Regions from separate parts of the Paenibacillus macerans genome, predicted to be linked through region 1. Evidence: predicted binding sites of a transcription regulator. Region 1 holds the regulator's gene; the other holds the start of a gene.
The links. The regulator LexA, encoded in region 1, represses DNA repair genes until DNA is damaged. The targets are predictions, from matches to a motif close to CGAACATATGTTCG.
Positions count from the first base shown of each region.

Region 2: recA (recombinase RecA) is a predicted target of LexA. The motif match lies at 2,681-2,694, and genes of this name have one in related genera.

Region 1 is NZ_UGSI01000001.1:1,483,431-1,490,816, forward strand. Features, by position in the region: gene DYE26_RS06815 (HAD family hydrolase) at 18-815, opposite strand; gene DYE26_RS06820 (hypothetical protein) at 870-1,406, opposite strand; gene DYE26_RS06825 (DUF896 domain-containing protein) at 1,420-1,593, opposite strand; gene DYE26_RS06830 (LysM peptidoglycan-binding domain-containing protein) at 1,860-2,144, opposite strand; gene lexA (transcriptional repressor LexA) at 2,636-3,262, shown strand; gene DYE26_RS33335 (hypothetical protein) at 3,367-3,528, opposite strand; gene glnA (type I glutamate--ammonia ligase) at 4,176-5,504, opposite strand; gene DYE26_RS06845 (MerR family transcriptional regulator) at 5,529-5,939, opposite strand; gene DYE26_RS06850 (methionine gamma-lyase family protein) at 6,024-7,277, opposite strand; gene hflX (GTPase HflX) at 7,296-7,386, opposite strand, start outside.
Region 2 is NZ_UGSI01000001.1:857,483-864,868, forward strand. Features, by position in the region: gene pgsA (CDP-diacylglycerol--glycerol-3-phosphate 3-phosphatidyltransferase) at 1-229, shown strand, start outside; gene DYE26_RS03975 (competence/damage-inducible protein A) at 414-1,667, shown strand; gene recA (recombinase RecA) at 2,785-3,846, shown strand; gene DYE26_RS33075 (hypothetical protein) at 3,903-4,253, shown strand; gene DYE26_RS03985 (regulatory protein RecX) at 4,344-5,234, shown strand; gene rny (ribonuclease Y) at 5,557-7,098, shown strand; gene DYE26_RS03995 (TIGR00282 family metallophosphoesterase) at 7,249-7,386, shown strand, end outside.

The DNA.
Region 1 (7,386 bases):
GACGTTCGTACGCAAGCTTACGCCAATCGCGCGATAATTTCGTGCAGCTCGGACAAGTGCGAAATTTCGTAATCGGGCTTGATTTCGTCGCTAGGCTGTTTTCCGTCGCGATTGATCCATATGGCCGTCATGCCGACGCTGAGCGAGCCTTTGATATCGGTCGTCAGCTTGTCGCCAACCATAATCCCTTCGCCGGCATCGATCCCTAACCGTTCCAGCGCATGGCGGAAAATGGACGGATCGGGTTTGCCCTTGCCGAACTTGCCGGAAATGATGATCTCGTCAAAAAACGGCGCCAGCTCCGGCACGCCGTCGAGCTTCTCTTGCTGCAGGGCCGGGCAGCCGTTGGTCAGCAGCAGCAGCTTAACGGTTCCGTGAAGTTCCTTGAGCACTTGAAACGTTTCTTCGTAAACATGCGGACGGGCGCGGCGCTCTTTGGCGAACCGCTCCGCCAGTTCCTCGCCGAGCTGGTCGTTATCGACGCCGACGGCCAGCAACCCGCGCCGCCAGGACTCCTTGCGGTATACCGGGGCAAGCTGCTCCAGCTGGCGGAACTCCGGCTGCTCTCCGGCCGAAAACGTAGCCCATAGGCCTTCAAACGGATTAATCCCGATCATCTTCGTAAACGGATACGTTTCGTAAGACTCGTACAGTCCGCGTGCTTCCCGCCGCACCGCTTCCTCCAGCTCTTCCGGCTCGATTCCCGGAACCCGCTGCGCCGCGAACTCGCAGGCCGCGGCAAAAGCTTCCTTTACGCTGCGGTCATCCCACAGCAGCGTATCGTCCAAATCAAAACAAACAGCTTTAATCGTCATCGTTTCAACCTCGCTCCATGATCTCCCTATGGGGGCAAATGAACAACGCCTTCCTTATTCCTTGACCAGCTTCACGTGATGCGTGTTGGCATACAGTTCCAGCCGCGCGGCCATCGCCTCGGTGTCAAAGCGGTTGCGCGTCCGGTAAAATACCCATTTTGCATCCCGGATTTTCGGCTCAATTACGATTTTGTTCCGGCTTACGATGATTTTGCTGATATTTCCGGCATCCAGAGATTTGTCCCGGTTAAATTTCGAGGTGTAGAGCCAGCTTTTGTTGATGCGCAAATACGGCTTGCGGAGAAATATGGCGAGCGCCAGCACGGCGTAAAGGATGATCGTAATCCAATACATCATCGTATTCACCTCGGCCGAATTCCCGATGATGCCGACGCTGGCATAGAGCAGAGCCAACAAGAACAGCACGATCGGCAAAATAAAGTTGCGCCCTTTGAAGACGTCGCCTTCCCCGTTAGGTCCCAAGACGCTTCTCGCGTTTCTTCCGCCCTGCCCGCTCCCCAAATTCGGGCCCTTTCCTTTTTTCTGCATCCGGAGCTGATTCCGCTCCACTTTCCGGTCAAACGAAGCCATGCATGTTCCTCCCCTATTTATCTACAATCTCGATCGATTCGAGTTGCCGGCGAAAATTTCTGCGGACATTCTCCAGGTATGTTTCGCGAAGCTGGGCTCTTTCCAGCATCTCGTCCTGCGTTAAACCTTCCGTTTTATGCTTGCGGGCCAGTTCGTTAATCCGCTTTACCAAAGCATCGATGTCCATATCTTCCTCCTGGATTCATTTACTATGCGCTCCGATGATTCCGGTTTAGCCGCACTTTGGCGGAACAAGCATCATGCAGGGCATTAATTCTTACTTTGACATGAGAAAAAGAGCTTGTCAAGGCGGCGGAAATCACTCCAGAACGCCAATGGCAAGCCCCTTTAGTTTATAGAAATGGTTTAAAAAGTCCGCTTTGACGACAGCCCCTTATAAACACGCGCTAACATATATAAGAAAATAACGATTTCCGTATGTTGTACGTATTGTCATTCCAAAGGAATGAACAAAATATCCCCCGCCTTAATCTCGCTAGAGTTCAACCCGTTGACGCGAATCAACTTCTTGATGTAGACGCGCGTGTCCGATCCTTGCGGCTTATGTTCAACCGCGATTTCCCACAATGTATCCCCGGGCAGAACAACGACTTGCTCAAGCTCCCGCTCCGGACGGCCGGAATCGGAGGAGGCGGCAAATGCCGTTACCACGCCCGTACAAGTAAGGCTCAGCACCAGAAGAAAAACGGCAACCTTGGCGAGGCTGTGACGAAACATCGAAATATGTAGTCTTCTCTTTGCGGGACGAGTAAAAGAAGGTTGGTCATAGATGCTTCTATAGGTAGTGTATCTTGGCATAAATTCATCACTCCAAACAAGCGTTCTTATTAATGCCATTACTATAACACGAACATTTGTTTGATTCAACACTTTTTTCGAACAATTGTTCCCTTTTTTCTTTAGTGCGAGTTTAAAAAGTCAGTTATTCAGCACCGAGAAAGTTGGTTGAAGCCGTGGACGTTAGGAGCTTAGCGTTCGTTTTGGGTACGTGAACACCTGAATGCTTCCTTAGGAACATGCTTCGGAAGCATATGCTAGAGCCCGGCTGAATTCAAGATTCGACGTCGAAACCGCTTCATAATCCGCTTCGTGATCAAAAGATTACTTTTTGATTTCTTTTTAAAGTTTACTTTTAGAACTAATGTTTGTGCGAACGGAAGTTCTGTGTTATAATTTTTCCAAACGTTACTAAATGGGGTTGATCCGATATGTCAAAGATATCCAGCCGGCAACAGGCCATTCTGGAATTTATCCGCAATGAAGTTCGCGCCAAGGGATACCCTCCCTCTGTCCGGGAGATTGGGGAAGCTGTAGGACTTGCCTCCAGCTCTACGGTTCACGGCCATTTGGACCGGTTGGAGAAGAAGGGGCTGATCCGCCGCGATCCGACCAAGCCGCGTGCCATCGAGCTGTTGAATCAGGAAGAATCCGAGAGTTTCAATAACTTCGCTCAAACCGTCGCACGCGTTCCCGTCGTGGGCAAAGTCACGGCCGGTGTTCCGATTACCGCCACGGAGAACATCGAAGATTACTTTCCGCTGCCGGATCATTACACAAGAGACGGAGAAATCTTCATGCTCTCCGTAGTTGGGGACAGCATGATCGAAGCCGGCATACATAATGGAGATTACGTGATTGTCCGCCAGCAGCAGACAGCGAACAACGGGGATATCGTGGTTGCGATGACCGAAGACGACGAGGCGACGGTCAAAACCTTTTACAAGGAGAAGGACCATATTCGTCTGCAGCCGGAAAATCCGACCATGGAGCCGCTGCGTCTGAAGCACGTGACCATCCTCGGTAAAGTGGTGGGCTTGTTCCGGGATCTGAACTGATTCATTTTACGGCAATGAAAAAAGGACGAAGCAGAACAGTCTGCAGCGTCCTTTTTTCCACTTGAAATTTTCATCGGAAAAGGGATGATGCACCCCTCCGTCCGCTAGTCCCAATCCAAATCCGGGAAATAAGGCATCGTTCCGTAGCCGGATTTTCCCCGTCTGCCTCGCATTCCCCATCCAAACCCGAATCCCGCCCGTTCGGAAACCCACCACTGTTTCAAACGATACCGGCGCCGCTGATATCTTTTGAGTGCGGTAACCATTTCATTCAACCTCCTTATATCTATAAGGTATCCAATCGCTGAATAAAAAACGGCATAATTACAGTTTCCAAAATATTCTAGTCCAATAAACGGACTCGCCAGGCCGGTTGATGGAAAAAGTATGAACTGCATAAGATTATTTTTTATCTTAACCCGTTGCGCTGAGCCTTCCAGTGTGATGGTACTTGGATCGAAGGAGGATCTCCGGTCCGGCTCTAACAACATAAGGACAAAAAACGTCGTTATTCCGGCGAAGTCCGTCAATTTGAGAGAAAGAGAGACAATTTATGCCGCTATTTTCCCCCGCCCTCGAGAAAATGCTGCATTCCGGACGGTTCACAGGTCAATAAGAACAAAAAATGCCGCTAATGGGGATAAATATGCCTGGGTCCGGATGATAAGTACATAAAGTGCCGCTATTTTGAAGGTCAACGGTGTATCGTTCCACCCGACGGTTAGCCGTACCATCCAACAGGTTGGTCATTCTACTCGACAGGTCAGCCGTTCCACCCGACAGGTTAGCCGTTCATCCGGCGCAAAGTCGTTCCAGCAGCAGGCTGTTAAGCGTCGATATCCTAGGCTGAGCCCATTATTGCCCGCAAAAAACAAAAATCCCCTGAGGCCAACGGCCCCAAGGGATTCCTCAATTAATACAGCGTCATGTACTGATCGCGTTCCCACGGATGTACTTGCGTGCGGAAAATATCCCATTCGATTTCCTTCAACTCGTAGAAATGGGTCAAGGCGTGATCGCCAAGCGCCTCGGAAATGATTTCGCTGCGGAGCAGCTCGCCAAGCGCTTCCTTCAGATCGGCCGGCAGGCTTGGAATGCCTTCTTCGACGCGCTCTTCCTCGGACATCACATAGATATTGCGATCGACCGGTTCCACCAGCGGAAGCTCCTTCTTGATGCCATCCAGGCCCGCTTTGAGCATCACGGCAAGCGCCAGGTAAGGATTGGCCGCCGGGTCAGGGTTCCGCACCTCGACCCGGGTGCTGAGGCCGCGGGAAGCCGGAATCCGGATCATCGGGCTGCGGTTGCTGGAAGACCAGGCCACATAACACGGCGCTTCATAACCCGGAACAAGGCGTTTGTATGAGTTGACCGTCGGGTTCGTGATCGCCGCGAACGCGCGGGCGTGCTTCAGAATGCCGGCCATGTAATGACGGGCTTCCTTGCTCAGGCCAAGCGGATCGCTTTCCTCATAAAACGCGTTCGTATCCCCTCTAAACAGCGATTGGTGGCAGTGCATCCCCGAGCCGTTGACGCCGAACAGCGGCTTCGGCATAAACGTGGCATGCAGGCCGTGCTGACGCGCGATCGTTTTGACGACCAGTTTGAACGTCTGAATCTGGTCGGCCGCTTTGACCGCATCCGCATATTTGAAGTCGATTTCGTGCTGGCCTGGAGCCACTTCATGGTGAGAAGCTTCGATCTCAAAGCCCATCTCTTCCAGCGTCAGCACGATTTCGCGGCGGCAGTTCTCGCCAAGGTCCGTCGGCGCCAGGTCGAAGTAGCCGCCTTGGTCATTGAGTTCCGTCGTCGGATTGCCTTTGTCATCGGTTTTGAACAGGAAAAATTCCGGTTCCGGACCAACGTTCATCGAGGTGTAGCCCATTTCCTCCGCTTCCTTCAGCACGCGCTTCAAAATGGCCCGCGGATCTCCGGCAAACGGCGTGCCATCCGGCATATACACGTCGCAAATCAGGCGGGCAACGCGATCTTCAGTCACCCAAGGGAAAACCACCCAGGTATCCAGATCCGGGTAGAGGTACATGTCAGATTCTTCGATACGAACGTAACCTTCGATGGAAGAGCCGTCAAACATCATCTTGTTGTCGAGCGCTTTTTCCAACTGGCTGACCGGAATTTCCACGTTTTTGATCGTACCGAGCAAGTCGGTAAACTGCAGGCGGATAAAACGTACATTTTCCTCTTTGGCAATGCGCAAAATATCTTCTTTGGTGTAACTCATGAATTACCTCTCCCAACATTTAGATTATTTTTTGAAAAAGCGGGACAGCTCGCCTTGGATCAGGGAAACCTGATTCGGCTTGCTCCCGGTGACCAACTGCTGCTTCAGCATGCGGTAAAGCTGAGAATCGGTCATTTCTTTCCGCTTCTCTTCCGTGTCCTTCGTGATCACCGTCGCCTCCTGGGATTCACGTGACATCGGATTCATCACCTGCTTGATGCCGGCGATATTAACGCCTTTATCAATGAGACCTTTAATCTCCAGCAGCCGCTCGACATCATTAAAAGAGAACATACGCTGGTTTCCCGAAGTGCGCGCAGGCACAATCAACTCATGCTGTTCATAATATCTGATTTGTCTTGCCGTCAAATCCGTGAGCTTCATTACGATACCGATAGGAAATAAGGCCATATTTCTGCGAATTTCGTCACTCATCGCTCTCAACCTTCCAGTTATATAATCTCTTGACCTTATCATATGTGAGTTATCCTAACATGTCAATAGATATGTTAGGATAACTCACAACAAGTTGCGGTCTTTCATCGTCTGGAGGGCGGTAAGCAACCCGAATTTCACGTGAGAATAAGTTAATCCGCCCTGCATGTATGCGATATAAGGGGCGCGTATCGGCGCGTCGGCGGACAATTCCAGGCTTCCTCCCTGAATGAAGGTGCCGGCGGCCATAATCACGGGATGCTCGTAGCCCGGCATATCCCAAGGCTCCGGCACGACATGACCGTCCACCGCGGCCGCCTTTTGAATGCCTTGCACGAAAGCGATCAATTGCTCCGGACCGCTGAAGGAAATCGCCTGGATCAAATCCGTCCGCCGCTCGTTCCACCCCGGCCGGCTTTCGAAGCCGGCCCGCTCGAATACCGCCGCCGCCAGGACGCTGCCTTTGACCGCTTGTCCCACGATGGTCGGCGCCAGGAACAGCCCCTGGTATATGCCGCGGGTCGTCCCCAGCATCGCCCCGACTTCCCCGCCGATTCCCGGCGCCGTCAGACGATAGGATGCGAGCTTCACGAGGTCTTCGCGCCCGCAGATATATCCCCCGGTTTCAGCCAGGCCGCCGCCGGGATTTTTGATCAAAGAGCCGGCGATCAGATCGGCGCCGACCGAGGTCGGCTCCCGTTCTTCGGTAAATTCGCCGTAGCAATTGTCGACGAACACGATCGCCTCCGGTTTGAGCGCTTTAACCTCGCGCACCATCTCCCCGATTTGTTCGACGGTAAAGGAATCGCGCCAATCGTATCCCCGCGAACGCTGGATGCCGATCACCCTCGTCCTATCGGTAATTTTCCCTCTCACCGCCTTCCAATCGATTGTGCCGTCGGCAGTTAGCTCCGCCTCGTTATAGGCGATTCCGAAGTCCTGCAGCGAGCCGCTGCCGTCTCCCGGCTTACCTATCACTTTATGTAGTGTATCATAAGGACGGCCCGTGATATAGAGCAGTTCGTCCCCGGGACGTAAGACACCGAACAATGCCGTTGCGATCGTATGCGTTCCGGAAGCGAAATGAGGGCGGACGAGCGCCGCCTCCGCGCCGAATACGTCAGCGTACACGAGATCCAGCACCTCGCGTCCGCGGTCATTGTAGGCGTATCCGGTCGATCCGGAAAAATGGTAATCGCTCACCTGGTGCCGCTGAAACGCTTCGATGACTTTCCACGAGTTGTGATCGACGATTTCGTCGATCTCCCGAAACCTCCCCTCCGCCTTACGCTCGGCCGCTTTTAGCCAATTTACGATCTCATCCGAAAATACCGCCATCTTGTTGTTCTCTCTCCCTTATCTCGATTCGTTCGTTTCTTCATGGACGTCAGGCTTTTGAACCGCAAAAGGAGCGAGCTGATACCCGTATTTCGCAAAATCCGCCTGG
Region 2 (7,386 bases), 630 kb from region 1:
GGTAGCGCTGCTCGAAGGTTCCGTGATCGCCGCCAGCAAATGGGGTAAAGCGAAAACAATCATCCAGATCATCGCGATTACCGTGCTGCTTCTGAACAATTTCCCGTTTGCCTGGCTGAACATCCCGTTTGACGATATCGCGATCTGGCTGGCGGCGATCATTACGATTTATTCGGGCATCGACTATTTCGTCAAAAATAAAAGCGTGCTTTCTTTTTCGAAAATGTAGTGCCTTGAGTGCGATGCTTGGGGTGTGATCCATTGAGTGTGATCCTTGGGGTGTAATGCTTTGAATGTGATGCTCTGAGTGAGATGCTTTGAATGCGATGCTTTGCGTGCTATGTTTTGAAGCGAAGTATTTAATGCTCAGGCAGAGGCTTGTTTTGGATTGCCGGAAGGAGACGTGAAAGCAAATGAAAGCGGAAATTATCGCGGTGGGGACGGAGCTGCTGCTCGGGCAAATCGTAAACACCAATGCGCAATATTTATCCCAGGAGCTGGCCGCGCTTGGGATTGACGTATATTTTCAGACGGTGGTCGGCGACAACCGGAAGCGGTTTGCCCAAGCGGTGGAGACGGCGGCTGCCCGCGCCGATTTGCTGATTTTTACCGGGGGGCTCGGGCCGACGCAAGACGATTTGACCAAGGAGGCGCTGGCCGAGGTGCTTGGGCGGCCGCTCTATGTCGACCCGGAAGCGATGGCGAATGTCGAACGCTTTTTCAAGGACAGGGGCGTGCCGATGACGGAAAACAACCGCCGCCAGGCGCTGGCGATTGACGGCGGGACCCCGCTTCCGAACGAAACCGGTCTGGCGGTTGGGGATGCGGTTGCGGCCGGCGGCAAGTTTTATATCGTTTTGCCCGGTCCGCCGAAGGAAATGAAACCGATGTTCGAGCGCCAGGCGAAGCCGTGGATTTTGAAGCATGCGCTATCCGAGGAAATGCCGATCTATTCGAAAATGCTCAAGTTTGCCGGGATCGGCGAATCGGCGCTGGAGACGAAGCTGCTCGATTTGATCAAGGAGCAGTCGGACCCGACCGTGGCCCCTTACGCCAAGGAAGGCGAGGTCACGATCCGCGTTTCCACCAAGGCGGCGAGCGAACGGGAAGCGATGGAGAAGCTGGGTGCTATGGAGCGGGAAATCGCTTCCCGCTTGCCGGAGCATCTGTACGCGAACGTCGATGTGCCGATCGAGCAGAAGATTTTGGAGCTGATGGCCCAGCGCGGGCTGACGCTCAGTGCGGCCGAGAGCTGCACCGGCGGGCTGCTGATGGAGATGATCACCGCGATTCCGGGGAGCTCGGCCGTGTTTATGGGCGGCATCGTCTGCTATTCCAACGCGATGAAGGAGAAGCTGCTGAACGTTCCGCATGAACTGCTCGAAGGCGATGGCGCTCCTGGCGCCGTCAGCGCGGAAACGGCGCGGGTGCTGGCTGAGCAGGTGCGGCTGACCGCCGATACCGACTTTGGCCTTTCGATCACCGGCGTCGCCGGCCCAGGCGCTTCCGAACGCAAGCCGGCCGGGCTCGTCTATATCGCGATCTCCCGCCGCGGCGGGGATACGGCCGTATACGAGCTGAACCTGAAAGGCAACCGCGATGCCGTCCGCATGCGCTCGGCCAAAACGATTTTGTACCGGTTGTGGAGAGCGTTGATGGAGTCGTAAGCTTAGTGCATGTGCATGTGTGAGAGCGATGAGTTCCCGCAGCTTAATTGACACCGCGTTCTGATTGGAGTTATCCAATAGAATTGAAATTTAACGGCAAACCCGGCAGTTTGATTGGATATTTCCAATTGATTAGATTCAGCAGGAGCATAACGGGCGATTTTGAGCGCGATCTATTGGATATTTCCAATGAGAACTCCAAAAATCGAGCGAGTTCCGACAATCTATTGGATTTTTCCAATGAGTGGTGAAGGGACAACCGGATTGCAGAGGCTCTGGTCGTATGGCGCACGATGCTCACCGTCTCAGCATGCTTCTTGCACTTTTCGGCCGCTTGGCATATAATCAAGACACGGAAGAACCGTAGCAAACGAACAGTTGTGCTGCGGTTCTTTTTTTGTTTGGAAATTTGTTTGGGAGGAGGAGCGAAGTTGTACGTTTTGGCGAACGTTGGGTCGATGTCTAGTTGTGTCTAATCAATTGACTAGTTAAAGCCCTGCACCGAAGTATAGCCGAATCCCGGAGGGAGAGCGGCTGCAAGCACAAAAGTCACTATAGGAGCACCAAGCAAGGGATAAACAAGCTAAAGCCTTGCGCCAAAGTAAAGCGAATCCCGGAGGGAGAGCGGCTGCAAGCACAAACATTGCAGAATAAACAGCTTACGTAGCAGTTCACCCCCGCAGGAGCGCCATAAGCAGAGCGTGCCCGAAGGGCGACAAGCGGCAGTCTTCCCCATAGCTACCCGGGTGCACGTGAAAGCAGCAGTGCCTGCAGCGTGTTTTCAGGTAGCCCTGGAGCACCAATAGTAAGACGTACCCCGAAGGGGAGAAAAGCGTTCCAAGCACGAAGTAAGCGAATCCCGCAGGGAGAGCGCCAAGGGAGCGCCTCAGAACCTCCCGCGTTAGTTCAATTTGCGGGAATCCAAAGGGCAGCAGGCTCTTGGGGCCCTCCCTTACGGTAAGGGAGGGTTTGGGAGGGTTGAGATCCCGGTTTGAGAGGGTTGAAAATTTACGCGAATATATGTTCGAAAAAGTGCTTGGCAAACATTCCAAAACAAGGTACAATTATAGACGTTGGAAGTAATCGTGTTATTATCTCATTTAAGGATGTGAGCTGATTGTCAGATCGTAAAGCTGCGCTGGAAATGGCGCTTCGGCAAATAGAAAAACAATTCGGTAAAGGTTCGATCATGAAACTGGGCGAGTCGACGCACATGCAAGTGGAGATCGTCCCAAGCGGATCGATCGCTTTGGATATTGCTTTGGGTACCGGGGGATTGCCCCGCGGCCGTATTATTGAAGTGTACGGACCGGAGTCTTCGGGTAAGACGACGGTAGCGCTGCACGCGATTGCGGAAGTTCAGAAAATCGGCGGACAAGCCGCATTTATCGACGCGGAACATGCTCTGGATCCTTCCTATGCAAGCAAGCTTGGCGTAAACATCGACGAGTTGCTTTTGTCCCAGCCGGATACGGGCGAACAAGCGTTGGAAATCGCCGAAGCGCTCGTGCGCAGCGGTGCGGTTGACATCATCGTTATCGACTCTGTTGCCGCGCTCGTACCTAAGGCGGAAATCGAAGGCGAGATGGGGGATTCCCACGTCGGTTTGCAAGCCCGCTTGATGTCTCAAGCGCTGCGGAAGCTGTCGGGGGCGATCAGCAAATCGAAAACGATCGCGATCTTCATTAACCAGCTTCGCGAGAAAGTCGGCGTAATGTTCGGGAATCCGGAGACAACGCCGGGTGGACGGGCCTTGAAATTCTATTCGACGATCCGTCTGGACGTTCGCCGCGTGGAAACGATCAAGATGGGCAACGATATGGTCGGAAACCGGACGCGGATTAAAGTCGTGAAGAATAAAGTCGCTCCGCCGTTCAAACAAGCCGAAATCGACATTATGTACGGCGAAGGTATTTCCAAAGAGGGCAGCATCATCGACATCGGCGTGGAATTGGATATCGTGGATAAGAGCGGTGCATGGTATTCGTTCGCGGGCGAACGCCTCGGTCAAGGCCGGGAGAACGCGAAACAGTTCTTGAAAGAGCATACGGAAATCGCCAATTCGATTGAACAAAAAATCCGGGAATCGAGCAATTTGACCACTGCGGTTGCTCCTGCGTCGCCAAGCGAACTGGAAATGGAACTCCAAGAGGAGCAAGCGCTTTTCGGAGATGAATAAGGCAGCAGCCATGAAGCGCTCTGACCCCGTCGGTAAATAGCCGGGGCAGGGCGCTTTTGCAGTTTGGGGGCGGTTGGCCGAAAACGGTAAAAATACAGCTTGACCTAAAAATCCGTGTTGACAGCTGGCTACTGGAACGACAGAGCGTCGGCATTCAAAATAGCGGCACTTTATGTGCTTATTATCCTGAGTCAGGCATGTTCATCCTCATTAGCGGCATTTTTTGTACTTATTTTTCTATGAATGGCCCAGAACGTGAGGATTTCCTGGCGACTCGAGAAAATAACGACATAAATTGTCTCTATTTCCCTCAAATGGACGGAAATCGCCGGAATAACGCCATTTTTTACTCTTGTGTTTTTCGCTGGAGTATACCAGGCAGCCTGGGTTTGCAGGTTTTCTTATAGTTTTATCGAGCGGCGTATTTTTTTGGACACACAAAGCCGAATCTACACCTGGTACCAGTCCGGTCCGGGTGTGACACAGGAGGAACGCAGTTGAATCAATGGGAGAAAAGCCGTGGAAAAGATCAAAGCGGCGGGCACGATATCGTTGACATATCCGATGAGATGTTTTGGCAGGAAAGATTGCGGACGCCTGACCGAAAGGGATTCAGACAACTGGAAGGATCCAGACAAGTGGAGGGATCCAGGCAAGTGCAGGATTCCGTCCAGGTAGAGGACTCCGTCCAAGTGAAGGAATCCGGATTATCCGCTTTTCCGGAAGACGCGGAGCTGGTCATTACTTCGGTGCAGGTGCTGAAGCGGCCGAAACATCGGTACCGGATTTTTTTCGGAGCGTACGCGTTTGAGGTTCATGAGGATGTCATGATCAAATACCGCATGATCAAAGGGGCGGTTTTCACCAAAGCGGAGCTGGAGGAGATCGTTTCGGCGGATGAGCGGCAGCAGGGGTATGCGGACGCTCAGACGTATTTGAGCCGGAAGCCGCGGACCGCGTATGAAATCTCCATGCGCCTAAAGGAAAAAGGCTGGGGAGAGGAAACGATAAACGATGTTATCGGCCGGCTGCAAGCCGAAGGTTATCTCGATGACGCCGCATATGCGCAGGAATGGGCTGCACAGCGGGTGAAACTGCGGGGGAAGGGAAAACTATGGGTGCGCCACGAACTGCGCCAGAAAGGGGTCTCCAAGCCTCTGATCGAGGACGCGCTGGGCGAAGTCAGCGAAGACGACGAATTCGCGAGCGCGATGCTGCTGGGGGCCAAGAAATGGCGCGGTACTTCCGGCGAACCGTTAGATAAAAAACGCAAGACAGGAGCTTTTTTGCAGCGCAGAGGTTTTTCCGGAAAAATCGTCTCAAAAGTGCTTCGGGAGCTCGGCCGCGAAGACGGAATGAGCGCTGAAGACGAGTGGGACGCGGAATAGCCGGACAAGACCGGAACGGGAGGGAACTCTTGTCATTTGCTTGACAATTTCTTTCATCAAATAATAAAATGATACTTGAATCCATATCGCTGAAGTCCCTTTTTTTCCTTCCAAAATTATGGGCTCCGAATGTGATTCTTGTTCTCCAATCATGAGGCCGATACTTCCGTATTTTCTGCGGAACCGTCATGCATAAGCATGAACCAGCTGAACTGAATGGGCATGTCATGTATTCTTAGTACGAATGATGAATGAGAAAAGTAACTAACAACTGCAAACATCCCAAGGAATGCCTTGGAGGAAACAACGGGGAGGTGAACAGATGAATCCTGTAATCTGGTTCGTTCTCGTTGCAGCCGCTTTATTCTTTGGGTTCGTGATCGGGTATTTTATTCGCAAATCTCTTGCAGAAGCTAAAATTTCCAGTGCGGAACACGCTGCAAGCCAAATCTTGGAAAACGCGAGAAAGGAAGCAGAGGCACTGAAAAAGGAAACGGTTCTGGAAGCGAAAGATGAAGTCCATAAGCTAAGAACCGAAGCTGATAAAGACATTCGTGAACGTCGGAATGAAATTCAACGACAAGAAAGACGATTGTTGCAAAAAGAAGAGTCGCTGGATAAAAAATTAGAATCGCTTGAACGTAAAGAAGAGCAAGTGGTCAGCAAGGAGAAACGGATCGAAGAAACCCAGCAGCAAATCGAGTTGATTTACAAAAATCAGGTTCAAGAATTGGAACGCATCTCCAATCTGACGATGGAAGATGCTCGCACGATTATTTTGAACAACGTTGAGCAGGAAGTCCGCCACGAGACGGCACAGATGATCAAGGACATCGAACAGCAGGCGAAGGAGGAAGCGGACAAGAAATCCCGCGAAATCATCACGCTGGCGATCCAACGCTGCGCTGCCGACCATGTGGCGGAAACGACGGTGTCCGTCGTGACCCTGCCGAACGAAGAGATGAAGGGACGGATTATCGGACGCGAAGGACGTAATATTCGTGCGCTCGAAACGTTGACGGGAATTGATCTCATTATCGACGATACGCCGGAAGCGGTGATTCTGTCGGGCTTTGATCCGATACGCCGCGAAATTGCCCGCACCGCGCTGGAGAAACTGGTGGCGGACGGACGGATTCACCCGGCGCGCATCGAAGAGATGGTCGAGAAGTCGCGCCGGGAAGTGGACGAACGCATTCGCGAATATGGCGAACAGGCTACCTTCGAGGTCGGCGTGCATGCTCTTCATCCCGATTTGATCAAAATCCTGGGACGCCTCAAGTTCCGGACAAGCTACGGTCAAAACGTGCTGAAGCACTCGATGGAGGTTGCGTACCTGGCCGGATTGATGGCCGGAGAACTCGGCGAAGATATCGCGCTGGCCAAACGGGCGGGCTTGTTGCATGATATAGGTAAAGCGCTTGATCATGAAGTGGAAGGATCTCATGTCGAAATCGGCGTGGAACTGGCTAAGAAATACAAGGAACATCCGGTGGTCATCAACAGTATTGCCTCTCACCACGGCGATTGCGAAGCGACTTCCGTCATCGCCATGCTGGTTGGCGCCGCAGACGCTTTGTCGGCGGCAAGACCGGGGGCGCGGCGCGAGACGCTGGAAACGTACATTCGCCGTTTGGAGAAACTCGAAGAGATTTCCGAGTCGTTCGAAGGCGTCGAGAAATCGTTTGCCATTCAGGCGGGCCGCGAGGTTCGCGTGATGGTGCAGCCTGATAAGATCGACGATGCGGAAGCGTTCCGCTTGGCGAGAGACATTACCAAGAAGATTGAAAGTGAGCTGGATTATCCGGGTCATATCAAAGTTACCGTCATCCGCGAAACGCGGGCGGTTGAATACGCCAAGTAAAGGATATGCTGAAAAGTGGCCCCCTGGGGGGGCCGCTTTTTCATTGCTTGACAACGCGGCTTGCGTTGCGCAAGGCATTCGGAGATTTTATCGCAAGATGGCGAACGCCGGATGCTGCATAGGGGTAGTCATGCCTAAGGAGGGAGCATTATTAAAGTTCTGTTTATCGGAGATATCGTAGGGAATACGGGGCGAAAGGCGTTGAAGGCGACGCTGCCTCATCTGAAGTCCAAGTACAATCCGCACATCATTATCGCCAACGGCGAAAACGCGGCGGCCGGCCGGGGA